Regions from separate parts of the Rhodococcus sp. RS1C4 genome, predicted to be linked through region 2. Evidence: predicted binding sites of a transcription regulator. Region 2 holds the regulator's gene; the other holds the start of a gene.
What was found. The regulator HspR, encoded in region 2, represses chaperone genes until heat shock. The targets are predictions, from matches to a motif close to ANNTGAGTNNNNNNNACTCANNT.
Positions count from the first base shown of each region.

Region 1: clpB (ATP-dependent chaperone ClpB) is a predicted target of HspR. The motif match lies at 7,419-7,441, and genes of this name have one in related genera.

Region 1 is NZ_NOXZ01000023.1:386,204-396,491, forward strand. Features, by position in the region: gene CH289_RS12620 (Na+/H+ antiporter) at 1-759, shown strand, start outside; gene dinB (DNA polymerase IV) at 795-2,003, shown strand; gene CH289_RS12630 (cytochrome P450) at 1,989-3,383, opposite strand; gene CH289_RS12635 (TetR/AcrR family transcriptional regulator) at 3,469-4,044, shown strand; gene CH289_RS12640 (DUF2277 domain-containing protein) at 4,075-4,350, shown strand; gene mraY (phospho-N-acetylmuramoyl-pentapeptide-transferase) at 4,357-5,433, opposite strand; gene CH289_RS12650 (helix-turn-helix domain-containing protein) at 5,489-5,908, opposite strand; gene CH289_RS12655 (globin domain-containing protein) at 6,157-7,320, opposite strand; gene clpB (ATP-dependent chaperone ClpB) at 7,499-10,045, shown strand; gene CH289_RS12665 (DUF5666 domain-containing protein) at 10,170-10,288, shown strand, end outside.
Region 2 is NZ_NOXZ01000012.1:95,829-106,116, reverse strand. Features, by position in the region: gene treS (maltose alpha-D-glucosyltransferase) at 1-1,064, opposite strand, end outside; gene CH289_RS05150 (Pro-kumamolisin, activation domain family protein) at 1,294-1,794, shown strand; gene dnaK (molecular chaperone DnaK) at 2,072-3,916, shown strand; gene grpE (nucleotide exchange factor GrpE) at 3,913-4,566, shown strand; gene dnaJ (molecular chaperone DnaJ) at 4,598-5,776, shown strand; gene CH289_RS05130 (heat shock protein transcriptional repressor HspR) at 5,776-6,210, shown strand; gene CH289_RS05125 (nitric oxide synthase oxygenase) at 6,405-7,544, opposite strand; gene CH289_RS05120 (globin domain-containing protein) at 7,903-9,063, shown strand; gene CH289_RS05115 (FAD-binding oxidoreductase) at 9,172-9,918, shown strand; gene CH289_RS05110 (glycosyltransferase family 2 protein) at 9,928-10,288, opposite strand, start outside.

The DNA.
Region 1 (10,288 bases), on a different contig from region 2:
GAGTACCGCGAAATCCTGCTGTTGATCGCATTCACCGTGGTGGCAGGAACCCTGTTCGTGCAGGGCCTCACGTTGCCGGTCCTCGCTCGTCTGTTGAAGGTGCCGTCGCCGGACCCGATGGACGACGCGTTGGCGCGGGCGACCCTGCTGCAGCAGGCGTCGAAGGCCGGGGAGAAGGCACTGGACGACCTCGAGTACGACGACCCGCACGGAGTGGAAGCCCTGGTCCGCCAACGCGTCGAGCAGCGGAATTTCTCGGCGTGGGAACGGCTGGGTACCACCGCCGAACAGGAGACCCCGAGCGAGCTGTACGCGCGGGTTCGCCTGACGATGATCGAGGCCGAGCGCGCGCGGATACTGGAGATCAGAAGCACCGGCACCGTCCCGTCCGAGGTGGTCGGCGAGGTTCTCGCCATGCTCGACGTCGAGGAGTCGATGATCGACATCGCGGGTGAGGACCGCAGCGAGATCAAGGTGTCCAATGCGCGGCGCGTCCATCCCGGGGCGGGGTGCGAGGAACTGGACCGATACCCGGTGGCGGAGAACGTGTCCGACGGTACGTGCCATGAATGCATCCGCGAGGGGACGGAATGGGTCGCCCTTCGGCAATGCCTCGAATGCGGCAACGTCGCCTGCTGCGACTCGTCGCCCAAGCGACATGCGACGGCGCACTTCCATGCCACGACGCACCCCGTCATGGAGTCCGCCGAACCAGGCGAGAACTGGCGCTGGTGCTACATCCACCACGTCACCGCCTGAGTAAATCCGCACATGTCGGACCGGCGTGCGAACATATGTTCGTGATCATGCATGCCGATCTCGACTCGTTCTACGCGTCGGTCGAGCAGAGGGACGACCCGCGCCTGAGAGGACGACCTGTCCTCGTGGGCGGCGGTGTCGTGCTCGCGGCAAGCTACGAGGCGAAGGCCTTCGGAGTGCGTACCCCGATGAGTGGGTCGCAGGCCAGGGCACTGTGCCGCGACGCCGTCGTCGTTCCTCCCCGGATGGACGCCTACATCGAGGCGAGCAAGGCCGTCTTCGAGATCTTCCGCGACACCACCCCGCTCGTCGAGGGGATCTCGGTGGACGAGGCGTTTCTCGACGTCACCGGTCTGGGAAAGATCCGCGGCACTCCGGTGCAGGTGGCGCAGCGGCTCAGACGCGAGGTCAAGGAGAAGGTAGGGCTGCCCATCACGGTCGGCATCGCGAGCACCAAGTTCCTCGCGAAGGTCGCCAGCGCAGTCGGCAAGCCCGACGGCCTCCTGCTCGTCGAGCCGGGACGTGAGCTCGAGTTCCTGCACCCTCTGAAGATCGAGCTGTTGTGGGGCGTGGGGAAGGTGACGGCGGAGAAGCTGCATGCCTTCGACATCGTGACCGTCGGTGACATCGCCGCGCAGTCCGAGGCGTCGATCGTGTCGATTCTGGGGAAGGGCGCGGGGCATCACCTGTACTCGTTGGCCAACAACCGCGATCCCCGACGCGTGCAGACCTACCGTGGACGCAGCTCGATCGGCGCCCAGCATGCACTCGGGCGTGGTCCGACGTCACCGAAGGACGTCGAGGCCTCGCTCATCGCTCTGGTGGACCGCGTGACGCAGCGGATGCGTGCCGCCGAGCGGACCGGCCGCACGGTCGTTCTGCGGCTCCGGTTCGCGGACTTCACCAAGATCACGCGCTCGCACACCCTGAACCGGGCAACAGCGGACACTCGGGACATTCTCGATGCCGCCCTCGCGTTGCTGCATGATGCTGCGCCTCTGATCGCCGATCAGGGCATCACACTGGTCGGGGTGACCGTCGCGAACATCGAGCGCACGGGCGCCGAGCAGCTCGAGCTGCAGTTCGATGCGCCACCGCGCAGCGGGGTGCAGGACGCACCGAGCGCATCGGCGTTGGACATCGCTCTCGACGGCGTGCACAGTAAGTTCGGGAAGAAGGCACTGACCCGAGGGGTGTTGCTGGGCCGCGACTCCGGACTGTCCGTGCCGCTACTTCCGGATTGACACCGTCAGCCGGAAATCCTTCGGCATCAGCGTCAGCCGCTCCTCGACCTTCAGGCGATACGTCGGATCTGCCTGGAAATCGAAGTGCTGCAGCAACGTACCGAGTACGAGGACGGCCTCGTGGATCGCGAACTGTCTTCCGATGCAGGCACGTTCGCCGGTGCCCCAGGGCTTGTAGACGTGGCCCGGGCGTGAGCGCACCTCGGCCGAGACGAAGCGATCGGGATCGAAGACTTCGGGGTTCTCACCCCAGACCGGGTCGCGATGCAACCCGGGAATCAGCACGAACGCCCAATCGCCCTGCTTCATCTCGTGTACACCGCCGATGACGGTATCCTCCCGGGCTTCCCGCGCGAAGGCAGGTGCTGTCGGCCACAGCCGCAGGGTCTCGTCCAGTACTCGCCGGACGTAGCGCAGCTTGGGTACCTGCTCGAACGACGGTGCTTCACCGCCCCAGACTTCGTCGACCTCCGCGCGTGCGGCGTCCAGTACGTGCGGATTGTTCGCGAGGTAGTAGAGGGCGAACGACAATGCCCCCGAGGTGGTCTCGTGGCCTGCGATCAGAAAGGTCAGTATCTGCTGGCGAATGTTCACTTCGCTCAGCGCATTCGGGTTCCCGGAATCCCGCGCGGCGTCCAGCATGATCTCGAGCAGATCTGCATGGGCGCCCGGGTCGGAACGTTCGTCGCGGCGGGTGCGCACGATGTCGTCGAGGACCTGTTCGAGGTAACGCTGATTCGCGAGGTTGCGCCGGTCGGCTTTCTTGAAGACGAGGTTCGCCAACCAGGGGATGGGAACGATTTCGCGACGCTGATTGTGCGAGAGCACCCCGACCATCGCGTCGACGAAGGGGTGGGGCTTGCTTCGGCTGAAGGAATCGAAACCGTAGCTGAACCCGGTGCGCCCGATGGTGTCCAGCGTCAGCTTCGTCATGTCCGAGGAGACGTCGACGGAGGTCTGCGAACGCCAGTGTGCCGCAAGCTCGGACGCGACAGTGAGCATGATGTCGTGGTATCCGCGCATGGCGCTTTGAGCGAACGCGGGGCGCAGGAGGTCGTGTGCCTTCTGCCAATTCGGTTCGTGAGAATAGGCAGTGAACAGTCCGTCACCGCCGACGGACCTGAGACCTTCGATCGCAGGGGACACGTGCTTGACGAATCTGGACTCGTCGCACAGTTCCCCCGCGAGGTCGGCGCCGGAGACGAGCACGTAGCGGCGACCGAGGACTACCCGCTCGAAGATCGGGCCGAGCCGGGCGGCGAGTGCCATCGAGTCCTGGACCGGCCTCGACGCGTGGGCGCCGACGACGTCGCCCAGGACGGGCAGGCGTCGGGGCGGGTGGGGGAGCGCTGCGCTGCGTACTCCGACGTCGACGACCATGTGCGACCTCTTCGCTCGTTACTGAACTCGGATACAACAGTGAACGTACTCGCTACTGAACTCGTGTCAAGTAGCATCCTGGGTGATGAACGGCGTTCGAAAACGACTCTCCCCTGACCTGCGGCGCGCGCAACTACTCGACATCGGGTCGAAGCTGTTCGCCGACAGGCCCTACGACGAGGTGTGGATCGAGGAGGTCGCCGACCTCGCCGGAGTGTCGCGGGGCCTGATGTACCACTACTTCGCGTCGAAGCGGGATTTCTTCGCGGAGATCTTGAAGGTCGAGTCCGCGCGCATTCTCGACACGACCGCGCCGGACACGTCACTGCCGGTGGCGGATCAGGTCGCGGCCGGCCTCGACGCCTACATTCGCTACACCGTCGAGCACGAACACGGCGTCCGGGCCATCAACCGCGGTGCCATGCTGGGCGACGCGGAAATCCAGGCCATCCTCGCCGACGAACTGCAAGTGCAGCAGCAGCGGATTCTGGCCGCGCTGCCCGCCGAGATTCGCGAGGACGAGATCACCCGGACGGCACTGCGTGGCTGGGTGTCGTTCGTGCGTGCGGTCTGCATGGACTGGCTCGATCGCCGATCCATCAGCGAGGACGAGGTCAAGGCGCTGTGCCTGCGTGCACTCGACGGGCTGCTCAGGACGTGAAGACCGGCGGAAAAGTCTATCGTGGCTGGTATGTGCCGAAACATCACCACCCTGCGCGGGCTGGAACCGCACGCGACGGACGAGGAGATCGAGGCTGCGGCCCGGCAGTACGTCCGTAAGGTCAGTGGCGTTCAGAAGACGTCCGACGCCACCCGCGATGCATTCGAGCTCGCAGTTGCCGAGGTCACCGCGACCACTCATCGACTGCTCGACGCGCTTCCCGAGCGTCGCCAGCCGCCACCGACGGTTCCGCCGCTGCGTCGCCCGGAAGTTCAGGCGCGGATCGCAGCGAAAGCCGCCGGCTGATCGATATCAGCCGACCGCCGAGAGGTACTCGCTGTAGAACAGACCCATACCGAGTGCCGAGGCGATGGCTGCCATCAACCACAGCCGGATGATGACGGTGGTCTCCGGCCAACTCGCGAGCTCGAAGTGATGATGGATCGGTGCCATGCGGAAGACCCGAACACCGTTGGTGCGGAAGATCGCGACCTGGATGACGACGGACGCAGCCTCGACGACGAACAACGCGCCGATCGCAACGGCGAGCAGCTCGGTCTTGGTGACCACGGACAGACCCGCGAGCAGACCGCCGAGAGCGAGCGATCCCGTGTCACCCATGAAGATCTTCGCGGGCGCGGCGTTCCACCACAGGAAGCCGATGCACGCACCGGCCGCGGCGGCACAGACGATCGCGAGATCGAGAGGATCCCGCACGTCGTAACACCCGACGCGTGGGTCGGTGCTGCAGGACTGCCGGTACTGCCAGAACGTGACGACGGTGTAGGCCCCCAGGGCCAGCGCCATCGATCCCGCGGCGAGGCCGTCGAGCCCGTCGGTCAGATTCACCGCATTCGACCAGGCCACGACCAGGACACAAATGAAGCCAACGAACAACAGGGTCGGCATGTACACGATGGCGAAGTCGCGGACATAGGACAGGTTTCGGCTGCCGGGCGTCACTGCGTTGCTGTCCGGAAAGCGAAGGACGAGAAGCGCGAACACGACCGCAGCGCCGATCTGGCCGACGTACTTGGCGCGCGCGGTGAGTCCGAGGTTCCTCTTGTTTCGCAGGCTCGTGTAGTCGTCGACGAAACCGACGATGCCGAGGGCCGTCGTCAGACCCAGGACGAGCAAGGCCGACGCCGAAGGGCCCCCGCCGTCGTATGCGATGCCGACCACGTGCGCCCCGCCGTATCCGACCCACAGCGCGACGAGGATCGCGACGCCGCCCATCGTCGGTGTTCCGCGCTTCGACTGATGGCTCGCCGGTCCTTCCAGCCGAATCTCTTGGCCGAAGCCCTGCTTCGAGAACTGCCGGATCAGCATCGGGGTGAGCAGAATCGACACCGCGAGAGCTGTTCCTCCCGCGAAGAGAATCAAGATCACCGCGTGTCATCCCCCTGATCGTCTGGCTGCAGTTACTGCCCGGTTATCGGCCGAGTCAACGCGTGCTGTCCGGAGGAATCTCCGGAAGCCCCTCACTGGCACGCAATTTTTCGGCCATCGAGCTCAGTAGATTCTGTGACTCCTCGGACAGATCGAACGCACGCGCCGACAGACGCTTGAGGCCATAGCCTTCGAGCTGAGTCACCAACTCGAGGTCGTGATCGATCTTGCGCGCGTAGATGTCGTTGAAGAAGTAATCCGGCTTCACCTTGAAGAACCGGGCGAGTGCAGCAACGGTGTCGTTCGACGGATTCGTCCGCTGACCGGAACGCAGCTGCGAGATGTACGGCTTGGAGATCTGGTGGCCGTGCTCGGCGAGCGCATCGGCGACTTCTGCATTGGTGTGGGGCTTACGGCCAGGTGGATGCACCGTGTTGAACAGACTGTTCAACCGTGCCGCGAAGTCTGCAGGCATCGGGATCTACTCTCACCCTTCTCGGTATGACCGGGCCGTCTTCGACGCGGCCCGGAAACGATAACGAGTAGGTAACCACATTCCAGGCCGACTGGCTGTTTCGGCGCGACGAACGGTAGAACGTGTTGCTTTCGGATCGGACGACCGGAGAAATGCGGAGCCTGGCGCGGCCCCGCCATCGACCACGTCATTCGAACGATCGACGAGGCACGGGTTCGAGCGCAGGCCGTTTGCCGAGCGTTAACTGCTCACAGCGGATCGTGCTGCACGTGTTCCATCGGGGTGCCGACCTTCCGCAATGCGTAGAGCGTCGTCCGCACCATCGACGGCGAACCACAAATCTGGATCTGCCGGTCCGCCCACGAGCCGAACTGCGTGACGACCTTCCCGATGGACCCGTGCAGCCGATGATGCATGCCCCACGGCAGTTCCGGCGTCGGACCGGAATGCCACCACGGATTCTCGTCCTCCTCGGTCACCGGAACCACCGTCAACCACGGGTTGGACAGCGATAGCTGCCACAGGGTCTCGGCGTCGTACAGATCCCGGGGATACGTGCCCCCGACGAACAGGTGCACTCGCGGGTTGTGGCTGCGTCGAGCCATGTCCATCACCTGAGCACGGAGCGGCGCCAGGCCGGTGCCGCCTGCGATCATCAGCACGTCCTCGGCGATTCCTCGGTCGATCTGCAATCCACCCAAAGGAGGGCTGACGGCCCATCGATCGCCGACGACCGACTCGGTCACCATGGCGGGGGACACCCAACCGCCGGACACCCGCCGAACGTGAAACTCGATCTCGCCCTGCGGATTACACGGAATCGCCGGCGACAGGTACCGCCAGAGTTTGGGGCGTTGCGGAATCTGCACGCTCACGTACTGACCCGGGTAGTAGTGAATGCCCTCGTCCAGTTGGAGGCGAATGATCGCCAGATCGTCGAGCACCCGTTGATGCTCGACGATCGTGGCGCCCCAGTACGGGGGCAATTCGTCCGAGTCCGCCGCAACGGCCATGTTGTCGGTGACGAGCGCTAGCGTCCGATGCCAGGCGTCCTCGACTTCGTCCGTCCACACCTCGTTGCCGACGAAGTTGCGGAACGCCGAGATCAGGGCCGAGGCACCCGCTCGGAAGTGGGTGCCGTCGACGCCGTGCTTGCGGTGGTCTCGGCCAAGTTGCTGGAGGAACGACTCGACGCGCTCGTTCTTGTCGAGATTGTCGAAGATGTAGGCCAGCGCACGGACGAAATGGTCGCGTTGCTGGTCCATCGACGCCGGAAAGAACGCCCGGAACTCCGGATGGTCGACGAACAGCTGGGCGTAGAAGGACCGTGCGAGAAGTGCCGGACCGTTCTCAGCGGCCAGAACGGACTTGAAACCGGCACGAACCAGGGAGATCGCCCGTGCATCGAGCATCGATCATCCTCCGCCGCAGCTAGACGGTTCCAAAGTAGACCGCCCGAGGGTATCCCGATTACACACCACTGGCCACAGAAGAAAACTGAGAAAATCAGACTTGAGCGGAACAGACTCAAGTCTTGGTACGTTGTACCCACCGACATCAAATTTTCTCCCAGCAGAAAGCAGGTGACCGGTGGACAGTTTCACCCCCACCACGAAAACGCAGGCCGCACTCAGTGCCGCTCTGCAGGCCGCATCCGCGGCCGGAAACCCGGACATCCGTCCGGCGCATTTGTTGGTGGCGTTGCTCGATCAGACCGACGGCATCGCCTCCCCCCTGTTGAAGGCTGTCGGCGTCGATCCTGCGACTGTGCGCGGTGAAGCTCGCACCCTGGTCGATCGACTCCCGTCGGCAACCGGATCCACGACGACTCCGCAACTCGGTCGCGAAGCGCTGGCGGCCATCACGGCTGCGCAGAACCTCGCTACCGAACTCGACGACGAGTACGTCTCCACCGAGCACCTCATGGTCGGACTCGCGACGGGTGACAGCGACGTCGCCAAGCTCCTGACCGGCCACGGCGCCGGACCCAACGACCTGCGCGACGCCTTCCAGACTGTCCGCGGCAGCGCGCGCGTCACCAGCGCCGATCCCGAGAGCACCTACCAGGCGCTCGAGAAGTACAGCACCGACCTGACCGCCCGGGCCCGCGAAGGTCAGCTCGATCCGGTCATCGGCCGCGACACCGAAATTCGTCGTGTCGTACAGGTACTGTCCCGCCGCACCAAGAACAACCCGGTTCTCATCGGTGAGCCCGGCGTCGGCAAGACCGCCATCGTCGAAGGTCTCGCGCAGCGCATCATCGCCGGCGACGTGCCGGAAAGCTTGCGCGGCAAGACCGTCGTCTCGCTCGACCTCGGCTCGATGGTCGCCGGTGCGAAGTATCGCGGTGAATTCGAGGAGCGGCTCAAGGCCGTGCTCGACGACATCAAGAACTCGGCCGGCCAGGTCATCACCTTCATCGACGAGCTCCACACCATCGTCGGAGCTGGCGCGACCGGTGAGTCCGCGATGGACGCGGGCAACATGATCAAACCGATGCTCGCGCGCGGTGAACTGCGGCTCGTCGGTGCGACCACGTTGGAGGAGTACCGCAAGTACATCGAGAAGGACGCAGCGCTCGAGCGTCGATTCCAGCAGGTCTACGTCGGCGAACCGTCCGTCGAGGACACCGTCGGCATCCTGCGTGGGCTCAAGGAGCGCTACGAGGTGCACCACGGTGTGCGCATCACGGACTCCGCGCTCGTCTCCGCCGCCACACTGTCCGACCGCTACATCACGTCGAGGTTCCTGCCGGACAAGGCAATCGACCTGGTCGACGAGGCCGCGTCGCGTCTCCGCATGGAGATCGACTCGCGTCCCGTCGAAATCGACGAGGTCGAACGAGCCGTCCGGCGACTCGAGATCGAGGAGATGGCGCTCGAGAAGGAGACCGACGATGCGTCGAAGGCTCGTCTCGAGAAGCTGCGCGCGGAACTGGCCGACGGCCAGGAAAAGCTCAACCAGTTGAGCACCCGCTGGCAGAACGAGAAGAACGCCATCGATTCGGTTCGCGTCCTCAAGGAAGAACTCGAGAACCTGCGCGGTGAATCCGAGCGTGCCGAACGCGACGGAGATCTGGGAAAGGCAGCCGAACTTCGGTACGGCCGCATCCCGACGCTCGAGAAGGAGCTTGCCGAGAAGACACAGGCAACTCCGGCGCAGGACGACGTCATGCTCAAGGAAGAGGTCGGTCCGGACGATGTCGCCGACGTCGTCGCAGCCTGGACCGGCATTCCTGCAGGCCGCATGCTCGAGGGTGAAACCGCGAAGCTGCTGCGGATGGAAGACGAGTTGGGCAAGCGCGTCGTCGGGCAGAAGGACGCCGTGCAAGCGGTGTCCGACGCCGTCCGTCGTGCTCGCGCCGGCGTCGCCGATCCGAACCGTCCGACGGGCTCGTTCCTGTTCCTCGGTCCGACCGGTGTCGGCAAGACCGAACTCGCGAAAGCGTTGGCGGACTTCCTGTTCGACGACGAGCGCGCCATGGTCCGCATCGACATGAGCGAGTACAGCGAGAAGCACGCCGTAGCTCGACTCGTCGGCGCGCCTCCCGGCTACGTCGGCTACGAGGCAGGCGGTCAACTCACCGAAGCCGTCCGCAGGCGTCCGTACAGTGTCATCCTGTTCGACGAGGTCGAGAAGGCTCACCCCGATGTCTTCGACATCCTGTTGGCCGTGCTCGACGAAGGCAGGCTGACCGACGGGCAGGGACGCACGGTCGACTTCAGGAACACCATCTTGATCCTGACGTCGAACCTCGGTGCCGGGGGATCGAAGGACCAGGTCATGGATGCGGTCAGGCGCGCGTTCAAACCGGAGTTCGTCAACCGCCTCGACGACGTGGTGGTGTTCGACGCCCTGTCCGAAGATCAGCTGGAATCGATCGTCGACATCCAGCTCGGCTTCCTGGCCAAGCGCCTTGCAGCACGCAGACTGACGCTCGACGTGACGTCGCCGGCGAAGCTGTGGCTGGCAGCTCGGGGCTACGACCCGCTGTACGGCGCTCGTCCGCTGCGCAGGCTGATCCAGCAGGCGATCGGCGATCAGTTGGCAAAGCTGCTGCTCGCAGGAGACGTCCGCGACGGTGACGTCGTGCCGGTGAACGTATCGGCAGACGGCGACGCACTCGTACTGGGTTAGACCGAGTATTTCGCTCCACTCTTGCGCGATATTTGCGGGATTCCGTGAATATCGCGCAAGAGTGGAGCTCTGTGCACGCCTGGACGTTCGTCACCCGCGAGGTGCCGGACGTACCCTCGGTGTCATGAGTTATCCGGACGATCAGCGCGCGAGAGTGGAGCCCGCGGAAGGACCCCACGACCGGCCGTGGGAAGACGGCACCGCGAATCCGCCTCCGGATCGTCCCGAATCCGATTACGTCGC
Region 2 (10,288 bases):
GACCAGCCTGGACCCTCGGCGCGGCGTTCGACGCCCAGGAATCCGTTGGCGTCCAACCGAAGTGCACCCGCACCGAGATCGGCGATCGAATGGCACGCATCGCCGATCACCAGGCGCATCCCCGCGAACGAGGGGTCCAGCCAGTTGATCGACGGTTGTCCCGCCTTGAAGTAGTGCAGATACACCCAGCGTCGCTCGACGCCGTCGACACCGATGACGGGAGCCGTTGCGCTCCAGTTGGTTTCCTTGACGCCCAGTTCGTAGAAGATCACCCGCTGCAACTGGCCGATGATGTAGCCGGCGCGCGCGAGATTGGCCTCGGCCTCGGCATCGATGTTCTGCGAATCCGCCCCTGCGCGCACGCGGGGGAGCAGGTGCCAGTCCTGCGGCTCGATCTCGACCATGTGGTAGATGCCCGGATAGTCCGCGACCGCCATTTCAGCGAGCCGGAAATCCGCGCCCTTGCCGGTGTGGCCGGGCACGATGTCGTCGATGACGATCCCGTCGTACGCGGCCGCGACGACGCACAGGCGTCGGAACTCGTCCTCGGAGCCGAACGCCGGGTCGATCTGCATGCCGATGCGGTCGAAGTGGCCGTCGACCGACGGTGTCGGTCGCCATCCGTGAATACCACCCGCGACCTTGACCGGTCCGGTGTGGACCGCGGTGATCCCGATGTCCGAGAACGCCTGCCACAGGGCCTCGTCGCCGAGGGTGTTGAGAAAGCTGGTGCGCGGAGCGTTGATCACGGAGATCGGGTACGCGGTGAACCAGACGGGTGCGCGCTCGACGGCACCACGCGGATTGGGGTCCGCATACGGGTTCTGCCACATGCTGCCCTTGCCGGAGAGCTGCTCGGCGATGAGCTTGGCGTCGCGCAGCATCGACTGCTCGGTGAGCCACTCGACGTATTCGGCATTGTCGGCCGAGGGCTCGCCGTCCTGGGGCGTGGAACCGTTTCGGTTCGCTCGACGTACGGAGGGGCGCAGCGGCTTGGGTCTGGCGGGATAGAACTTCTCGTCGTAGGTGATCTCGCTCGGTTCGTGCTGCACTTCGGGATCCATGTGCCTCCGTAGCCTCGCTTTCTTCCAAACCCTACGTACCCGGCGCTGCTTCTGCAGAGTTCCCCGCATGCCCTGAAAATTGGGGGTCGAAACCGAATTACATGCGTGTAAGCCGAGACAACCGGTGTATCGGACCGTGTCCGTATCGAGACTGCCCGGTCTGGAAAGTCTGCTTGTAATAGGTAATAGTTGAACGCAACAACAGCCACTTCAGTCACAGGAGTCACACATGCGTCGCTTTGCCCGCACCACAGTCTTGGCCTCGACGGCCGTGTTCGCCGCCGCCGTCGGTGCGGTCGCCCTGGCGCCCATCGCGTCGGCCGAGCCCGAGCCGACGGCCCCGGAATTCGGATCCTCGGTCGCGGAATCGACCGACCTGGTCGTCACGCTCGGAACCACGTGCGTCGACAAGACCGCCGACAAGCCCGAGGACGGCAAGGTCGTCGCACTCGAGGTGGCAGTGAAGAACGTCGGCGAGAGCGACGCCGCGAACGTCTCGGTGAACTACGGAGCGATCCCGGCCCCCGCCGGTGCCGTCACCGAGGACAAGATCGTCAAGGGCGAAGACGCCACCATCACCGTTCCCAGTGGGGACGCGGCGTGGGTCTCCCGTCCCGCCGGGGCCGTGGCCTTCTCGCCTCAGCTCGACGCCAACTACGTGGACAACGTCAAGGTCGAGTTCCTGACCCTGGATTGCTCCCCGGCCGAACCCGTCGAGGACGGCGAGTAAGAGACTTCTCCCAGCCCGCACACCGCAGGGCGCACCGACTACGCACGACGAACTACGCCGCGACGAGCATCTGCCGTCGCGGCGTAGTGCTGTCCCACTCACATAAGGGCGCGGAGCGCCGGCCGGGAACAAATCTGCAACCGCCTCCGTTAGAGCTTTCGTAGCCTTGAGTGGATGGGGCTCAAGTCCGGTTTGACAGAAGTCGAAAACGTCTTGCAGACTTGAGTGCAGTTCGCTCAGCTAGGAACCAATCAAGCAACAAACAGGAGGAAACACTATGGCTCGTGCGGTCGGTATCGACCTCGGGACCACCAACTCGGTCGTGTCCGTCCTCGAGGGCGGCGAGCCGGTTGTGGTCGCCAACTCCGAGGGATCACGCACCACCCCGTCGATCGTCGCTTTCGCCAAGAACGGTGAAGTGCTCGTCGGCCAGCCCGCGAAGAACCAGGCGGTTACCAACGTCGACCGCACGATTCGTTCCGTCAAGCGCCACATCGGCACGGACTGGACCGTCTCGATCGACGACAAGAAGTACACCTCGCAGGAGATCTCCGCGCGCACGCTGCAGAAGCTGAAGCGCGACGCCGAGGCTTACCTGGGCGAGGAAATCACCGACGCGGTCATCACCGTTCCGGCGTACTTCGAGGACGCGCAGCGCCAGGCCACCAAGGAAGCCGGCCAGATCGCAGGCCTCAACGTTCTGCGCATCGTCAACGAGCCCACCGCGGCTGCGCTGGCATACGGCCTGGACAAGGGCGACAGCGAGCAGACCATTCTGGTCTTCGACCTCGGTGGCGGCACCTTCGACGTCTCCCTGCTGGAAATCGGCGACGGCGTCGTCGAGGTCCGTGCAACGTCCGGTGACAACCACCTCGGTGGCGACGACTGGGACGAGCGCATCGTGACCTGGCTCGTGGACAAGTTCAAGGCTCAGAACGGCATCGACCTGACCAAGGACAAGATGGCCCTGCAGCGTCTGCGTGAGGCTGCGGAGAAGGCGAAGATCGAACTGTCCTCCGGACAGAGCACCTCGATCAACCTCCCGTACATCACGGTCGACGGCGACAAGAACCCGCTGTTCCTCGACGAGCAGCTCAGCCGCTCCGAGTTCCAGAAGATCACCTCCGACCTGCTCGACCGCACCCGTGCGCCGTTCCAGGCAGTGGTCAAGGACTCCGGCATCGCCGTCAAGGACATCGACCACGTCGTGCTCGTCGGTGGTTCGACGCGTATGCCTGCCGTCTCCGAGCTGGTCAAGGAGCTCTCCGGTGGACGCGAGCCCAACAAGGGCGTCAACCCGGACGAGGTCGTGGCCGTCGGTGCTGCACTGCAGGCCGGTGTGCTCAAGGGTGAGGTCAAGGACGTTCTGCTCCTCGACGTCACGCCGCTGTCCCTCGGCATCGAGACCAAGGGTGGCGTGATGACCAAGCTCATCGAGCGCAACACCACCATCCCGACGAAGCGGTCCGAGACCTTCACCACCGCTGACGACAATCAGCCTTCGGTGCAGATCCAGGTCTTCCAGGGTGAGCGCGAGATCGCCTCGCACAACAAGCTCCTCGGCTCGTTCGAGTTGACCGAGCTGCCCCCGGCTCCTCGCGGCGTCCCGCAGATCGAGGTCACCTTCGACATCGACGCCAACGGCATCGTGCACGTCACGGCCAAGGACAAGGGCACCGGCAAGGAAAACACGATCAAGATCCAGGACGGCTCCGGTCTGTCCAAGGAAGAGATCGACCGCATGGTCGCCGACGCGGAAGCTCACGCCGACGAGGACAAGGCTCGTCGCGAAGAGGCCGAGGTCCGCAACCAGGCCGAGTCGCTCGTCCACCAGACGGAGAAGTTCGTCAAGGACAACGAGGACAAGGTCGACGCCGAGCTCAAGGGACGCGTCGAGACAGCCATCGAAGAGGCCAAGTCGGCTCTCGCAGGCAGCGACATCTCGGCAGTGAAGACCGCCGTGGAGAAGCTGTCGACCGAGTCGCAGGCTCTCGGCACCGCCATCTACGAGGCTCAGGCCAAGGAACAGGGCGGCGCAGAAGGGGGAGCTCAGGCTGCTGACGACGGTGTCGTCGACGCAGAAGTTGTCGACGAGCCGGCCGACGACGCGGAGAAGAAGTGAGCCCCCGCGACAGCGATCACGATCTGCAGCACACCGAGCAGGAACCGGTCACTTTCGTGGACAAGCGAAAGATCGATCCGCAGACCGGTGAGCCTCGGGAAGGTGACGCAGTACCGGAGCCCCTCGCGGGCACCGGCACTGCGCCCCAACCCGACTCGGTGGACGACGAGGGCATCGAAGCAGAGGTGGTCGTCGACCCGCGTGACACGCAGGTCTCCGAACTCACTGCGGATCTGCAGCGAGTGTCGGCGGAGTACGCCAACTATCGGCGTCGAACCGATCGGGAGAAGCAGACGGGAGCGGAGAACGCCAAGGCGTCCGTCGTGTCCCAGCTTCTTCCCGTCCTCGACGACCTCGAGCGTGCGCGTCAGCACGGCGATCTCGAGACCGGGCCGCTGAAGTCGGTAGCGGACAAGTTGGCGGGAGTGTTCGCCAACATCGGTCTGACCACGTTCGGCGCCGAGGGTGACGCGTTCGACCCGGCGGTCCACGAGGCCGTCTCGCACGAGGGCGACGGAAGCAATCCCGTCGTCGGGACCCTGATGCGTCCGGGCTACAAGCTCGGCGAGCGGGTTCTGCGGACGGCAATGGTCGGCGTCGTCGACGATGCTGGACAGCACTCGGATGCGCCTGCATCCGACGAGCAGTAAAAAGAGATAGCGCGGAAGGAGGAAACGCCCGGTGAGCCAGCGGGAGTGGATCGAGAAGGACTTCTACAAGGAGCTGGGCGTTTCCTCCAGCGCATCTGCAGAAGAGATCAAGAAGGCGTACCGCAAGTTGGCGCGGGACAATCACCCCGACGCCAACCCCGGCAACGCCAAAGCCGAGGAGAAGTTCAAGGCCGTCAGCGAGGCCAATGCGGTCCTGACGGACCCGGCGAAACGCAAGGAGTACGACGAGGCCAGGCGGCTGTTCGCGTCGGGCGGCTTCGGTCGCCAGGGCGGCGGCGGATTCAGTCCTGGTGCAGGCGGATTCGGCGGCGGCGGGCAAACGTTCGACGTCGGCGACATCTTCGGTCAAGGTGGTGGCGACGGCGGTATCGGCGACCTGTTCGGTGGCCTGTTCAACCGCGGCGGCACTCAGCAGCGCACCTCGAGCAGTCGTCCGCGACGCGGAAGCGACGTCGAGACCGAGACCACTCTCGGTTTCCGTGAAGCCACGCAGGGTGTGACGGTTCCGCTGCGTCTGACCAGTCCGTCGTCCTGCACCACGTGCCACGGCAGCGGTGCCAAGCCCGGGACCAGTCCGCGGGTGTGCCCCAAGTGCAACGGCGCGGGCGTGATCAACCGCAACCAGGGAGCGTTCGGGTTCAGCGAGCCGTGCGACGACTGCCGCGGGACCGGTTCGATCATCGACGACCCGTGCGCCGACTGCCGCGGAACGGGCGTGCAGAACCGCACCCGCACGATCACCGTGCGCGTGCCACCGGGCGTGTCCGACGGTCAGAAGATCCGTCTCGCCGGCCAAGGTGAAGCAGGACTCCGCGGAGCTCCGTCGGGTGACCTGTTCGTCACGGTGCGCGTGCGAGCGGACAAGGTGTTCGGACGCGACGGCGACAATCTGACGGTCACCGTCCCGGTCAGCTACGGCGAGTTGGTACTCGGAACCACGCTGTCGGTTCCCACGCTCGACGGCCGCGTCGGCGTGAAGGTGCCGCCGGGAACTGTCGACGGTCGGGTGCTGCGCGTCCGCGGACGAGGTGTTCCGAAGAAGACAGGTACTCCCGGTGACCTCATGGTCACGGTCAAGGTCGCGGTCCCGCAGAAGCTCGACGACCCGGCCACCGAAGCATTGAACGCTTATCTGGAAGCCGAGAAGGCCAGCGGATTCGACCCGCGGGCCGGGTGGGCAGGTGCGTAATGACTGTTCCTACTGGCGAGGGTTCGGGCCAAGGTAATTCTGGTCGATCCGTAGGCTCCACTCCCGGTGACCCCGACGCTCAGGTCTTCGTCATCTCCGTAGCTGCACAGCTTGCGGGAATGCACGCCCAGACGCTGCGCACCTACGACCGCCTGGGTCTGGTCACCCCGCACCGGACCACCGGCGGTGGGCGTCGGTACTCGCCCCGCGACGTCGCGTTGCTCCGCGAGGTGCAGAGGTTGTCGCAGGACGAAGGCGTCAACCTCGCCGGCATCAAGCGCATCATCGAGCTGACCAACCAGGTCGAAGCTCTGCAGGCGCGAGTGTCCGAGCTCGCCCAGGAACTCGCGAACGTCCACGCGAGCTACCGCCGCGACCTCGTACCGGTTCAGCGGAACGCTCTCGTCGTCTGGAAACCGCGCAACCAGCGCTGACAACCGACCCACGCTCGCCGACGCCTGTGCGTCGGCGAGCTTTTTCGTGCCCGGGCCCCCGGCTGCATCGGCACTCGGCCCCGGGTGCGCGGGTTTCAGTGGGTGCGCGTGCTGCACCAGGTGCTTGGGCTGGAACCCACGCGTTCACCCTCGGTTGGTGACCGAATGAGTCGTTCGGTCACTCGGTCTGGCATTCACCCGAACGGGCAACCCGACGCCCCGCGGGAGACGAAGTTGGGTCGGATGTCCATGTCGGGTGGATCGTAGAGCCGGTGGAAGGTCGGGGTGATGCCGGACGACATGGGCGGGTTGATCCACGACCAGTCCGTCGGGCAGGCGCGGCCGGCTCGGGCTTCGCGGTCGACGTGGTCGACGAACTGCTTGGCGACGGTGTGGTGATCCACCATGTAAGCGCCGGTTTCGCGGAAACTGTGGATGACGGCTCGGTTGAGTTCCACCAGTGCGCGGTCTCGCCACAGTGTCCGTTCCGAGCTCATGTCGAGGCGCAGTTTCTTGGCGATGGTGGGGAGCATGTCGTAGCGGTCGGTGTCGCTGAAGTTGCGTGCGCCGACTTCGGTGTTGACGTACCAGCCGTTGAACGGTGCGCAGGGGTAGCGGACGCCGCCGATCTCGAGGTCCATGTTGGAGACGGCGGGTACGGCGTGCCATTTGAGCCCGAGCCCTGCGAACCAGCGGTAGTTGGGGTGGACGAGGTCGACTTCGAGTACGAGGTCGCGGGGGACGTCGAACCAGCGGATCGGCTCGTCGGGCGTGGAGATCATCAGTGGCAGTACGTCGAATGCGGTGCCCTCGCCGCGCCATCCGAGCCGCTGGGCCAGGGCGGTGAGTTCGAGGTGCGCGGGGTCGCCGGTGATCGTGCCGTCGTCGGCGCGGTAGCCGGCGTAGCGGATGAGTTGGGGGCTGATGATCCGGTATTCGCGGCCGTCGGGCAGGGGCGGCGGGCCGACGGTGACGATGGATTGCAGTGCGCCGCCGTTGGTGGCCACGCGGAGGTGCTCGAAGCAGGCGTCGGCGATGCCCTGTGCCGTGGTGGCGTGCCGTGCGTCGATCAGCTTCAGGGTGCGCCAGTGTTTCCGTCCGACGCACCGTGCGTGGTTTCGCCACGCCAGTTTGGCGCCGACGAGGATCTCCTCGGCGGATTGGACGTAGGTGCCCGTGGCGCGGAGCTCGGCGAGCGCCTGCGTCGCCCGAGACGCGGGTAGGTGTTGCAGTTCCGGTTGGTCGAAGAACTCGCGGCACTCGGTGAGGCGCGCGCTCAGGCCGGGATCGTCGATACGTGGCCCGACTTTTCGGCCGTTCGCTGGTTCCTTCACGTCCGCCCCGACAGCGACAGTCACGTTTTGCCTACCCCGTTTCGATCGGTCCCGCTGAATGTTCTCGATTCGACGCAACCGAATCCTAGGTCCTCGAACTGTCGGTGAAAAGGCCTGGAAATCGATGCGACTCAAGCGATTTCGACCTCTGGGTTGGTTATTGCCGAACGTGGCAAGCTATTTCCCGGTTAACGCAGTCAAATCAGGTCGAGTGAATCCGCTCGGTGGGTCATGTCCGAGTCACTGGGTTAGACTGCCTGGAAATCACGGCGGTCGAGAAACTAGTGCCGGCTGCCTTGGCGCACGTCCGGGTAGACGTCGGACGCCGACTTCTACGCGGTGAGGGGGCCTTCGAGAGATGGATGCTCGGGCGATTTCGCTTGTGAGAACCACGTTCAAAGCGGTCGCGGCCGTCGACGGTGGTCCGGAGAAGCTGACGCGTTCGTTCTATGCCATTCTGTTCGCTCGCAATCCCGAGGTGCGGGATTTCTTCCCCGCGTCGATGGAGTCCCAGCGGGACAAGTTGGTGACGGCGATCGCCTATGCCATCGATCAGCTCGAAGACCTCGACCGCCTGCTGCCGTTCCTGGCTCAGCTCGGCCGCGATCACCGCAAGTACGGGATCGTCGACGCGCACTACGCGGCCGTCGGAGATGCTCTGATCACGGCCCTGGAGCAGTTCGCGGGCAACGAGATCTGGACCGACGAGGTCGACGCCGCCTGGCGCGAGGTCATCGCGGTGATGGCGGGCACGATGATGGAAGCGGCGGAGGCCGACGACGGACCGCCGGTGTGGCAGGGCACCGTCGTCGAGCATCTGCGTGTTCTCGACGACGTGTCGATCGTGCGGCTCATGCTCGACGAGCCTCTGGATTACAGTGCCGGACAGTACGTCAGTGTGTCGATTCCGAGCCGTCCGCGCATGTGGCGGTACCTGTCGCCGGCGATTCCCGCGAACGCAGCGGGCGAGATCGAATTCCACATCCGGCGCGTCACGGGCGGGTGGGTCAGCCCGGCGCTCGTGGGGAGCACCTCCGTCGGGGACCGATGGACCATCGGAGCGCCGCTCGGCAGCATGACGAGGCACACCGCGCCCGGTCGTGATCGTCTCCTCATCGCATCGGGCACGGGAATCGCGCCGTTGCGCGCGCAGCTCATGGAGATGGCCACCAAGGCCGACAACCCGTCCGTCCACGTCTTCTACAGCGGCCACTACCCGTGCGACCTCTACGATCTGCAGACTCTCCAGCAGATCGCAGCGATCAATCCGTGGCTGTCCGTCGTCGGGATCGTCGAGGAAGAGACCGATCCGTGGTGGTACGACGGACCGCAGTACCGGAACCAACTCGGCGGCTCGTCGCCGATCGTCGGGCAGGTCGGGAAGGTCGTCGCGGAGTTCGGATCATGGGACGGCCGTGACATTCAGATCGTCGGCTCACCCTCGATGATCAACACCACCAAATTCCGCTTGCAGGGCGCAGGAGTCGATCTCTCCCTCGTCCGCCACGACCCTTGGTGACTGGTCTTTGTTGCAGCATCGACTGGGTCGTTCCGCAGGCTCCACTCCCGCCCTCGACTGGGTCGTTCCGCAGGCTCCACTCCCGGGCCCGCCGCATATTCTGGACACATGCAGACGTGGAATGCCGAGGTGGTGCAGTACCACCGCTTGCGCAATGACCTGGCCGTGGTTCGACTCGAAGGTGACGCAATACCTTTCGAGGCAGGTCAGTCGCTCGACGTCACTGTTCCGCAGAATGCGCGGCTGAGTCGTCGGTACTCGTCGGCGTTGCCGCCGTCGCTCGATGGAAAGTTGGAATTCCATGTCCGGGCCGTGCCGGCTGGGTGGGTCAGTGGATCGATCGTCAACGAGACGAGGCCGGGTGACGTGTGGAGGTTCGGCAATCCCGCGGGCAGTCTGAAGGTCGATTACTCCGGACGCGACGTCGTGATGATTGCAGGGGGCACCGGGCTCGCACCGCTGCGTGCGCTGATTCTGGATCTGACCCGGCGGGAGACACCGCCGAACGTGACGCTGTACGTCGGTGGACGGTCACCACGTGACCTCTACGCGGCCGACCTGCTGTGGATACTGGCGTCCGAATTGCCGTGGCTGACCGTCGTTCCCGTCGTGGACCAGTTGACGGATCCGTGGGCTCCCGACCGCTGGCACGACGCGATCGGAGCCGAGATCGCCGGTGTCGCAGAGATGTTCGGCCCCGAGCACTGCTGGGAGGGCAGTCTGGCCGACGTCATGAGTGTGCAGCAGCCGCTCCTCGACTCCCAGGTACTGGTCTGCGGTTCACCCGGGATGGAAGCGGCCACGATCGCGGCGTTGATCGACAACGGGACCCCGGAGAGCGCCATCGTGCGGTGACGCCGTACGTCAGCCGACGTGCGTCGCGGTGTTCGTGCCGACCGGCAACACCCGCGGCGGCGCGGGCGAGAACAAGCGACGCACGGAGTACCGACCCTTGGCCGGGTCGTACGGCCGATACACGGCGAACACGAGAATGTGCCACCACCAGTGCAACCGGAGTGCCTTACGTCGCTCGGGAGTCATGACCCCGTGCCGCTCGAACGTCCTGATACCGCATTCGATGTACTCACCGAATTTCGACGGCGGAGTGAGGGCGCGGCGGGGCGACACGTCGACATTCATGTCGGACAGCTGAGCCAGCTTGACGTCCACGGCGGTCAGGCACAGGGCCAGATCGAGATCTTCGTGAAGTTCGGCGTCGGTGCTG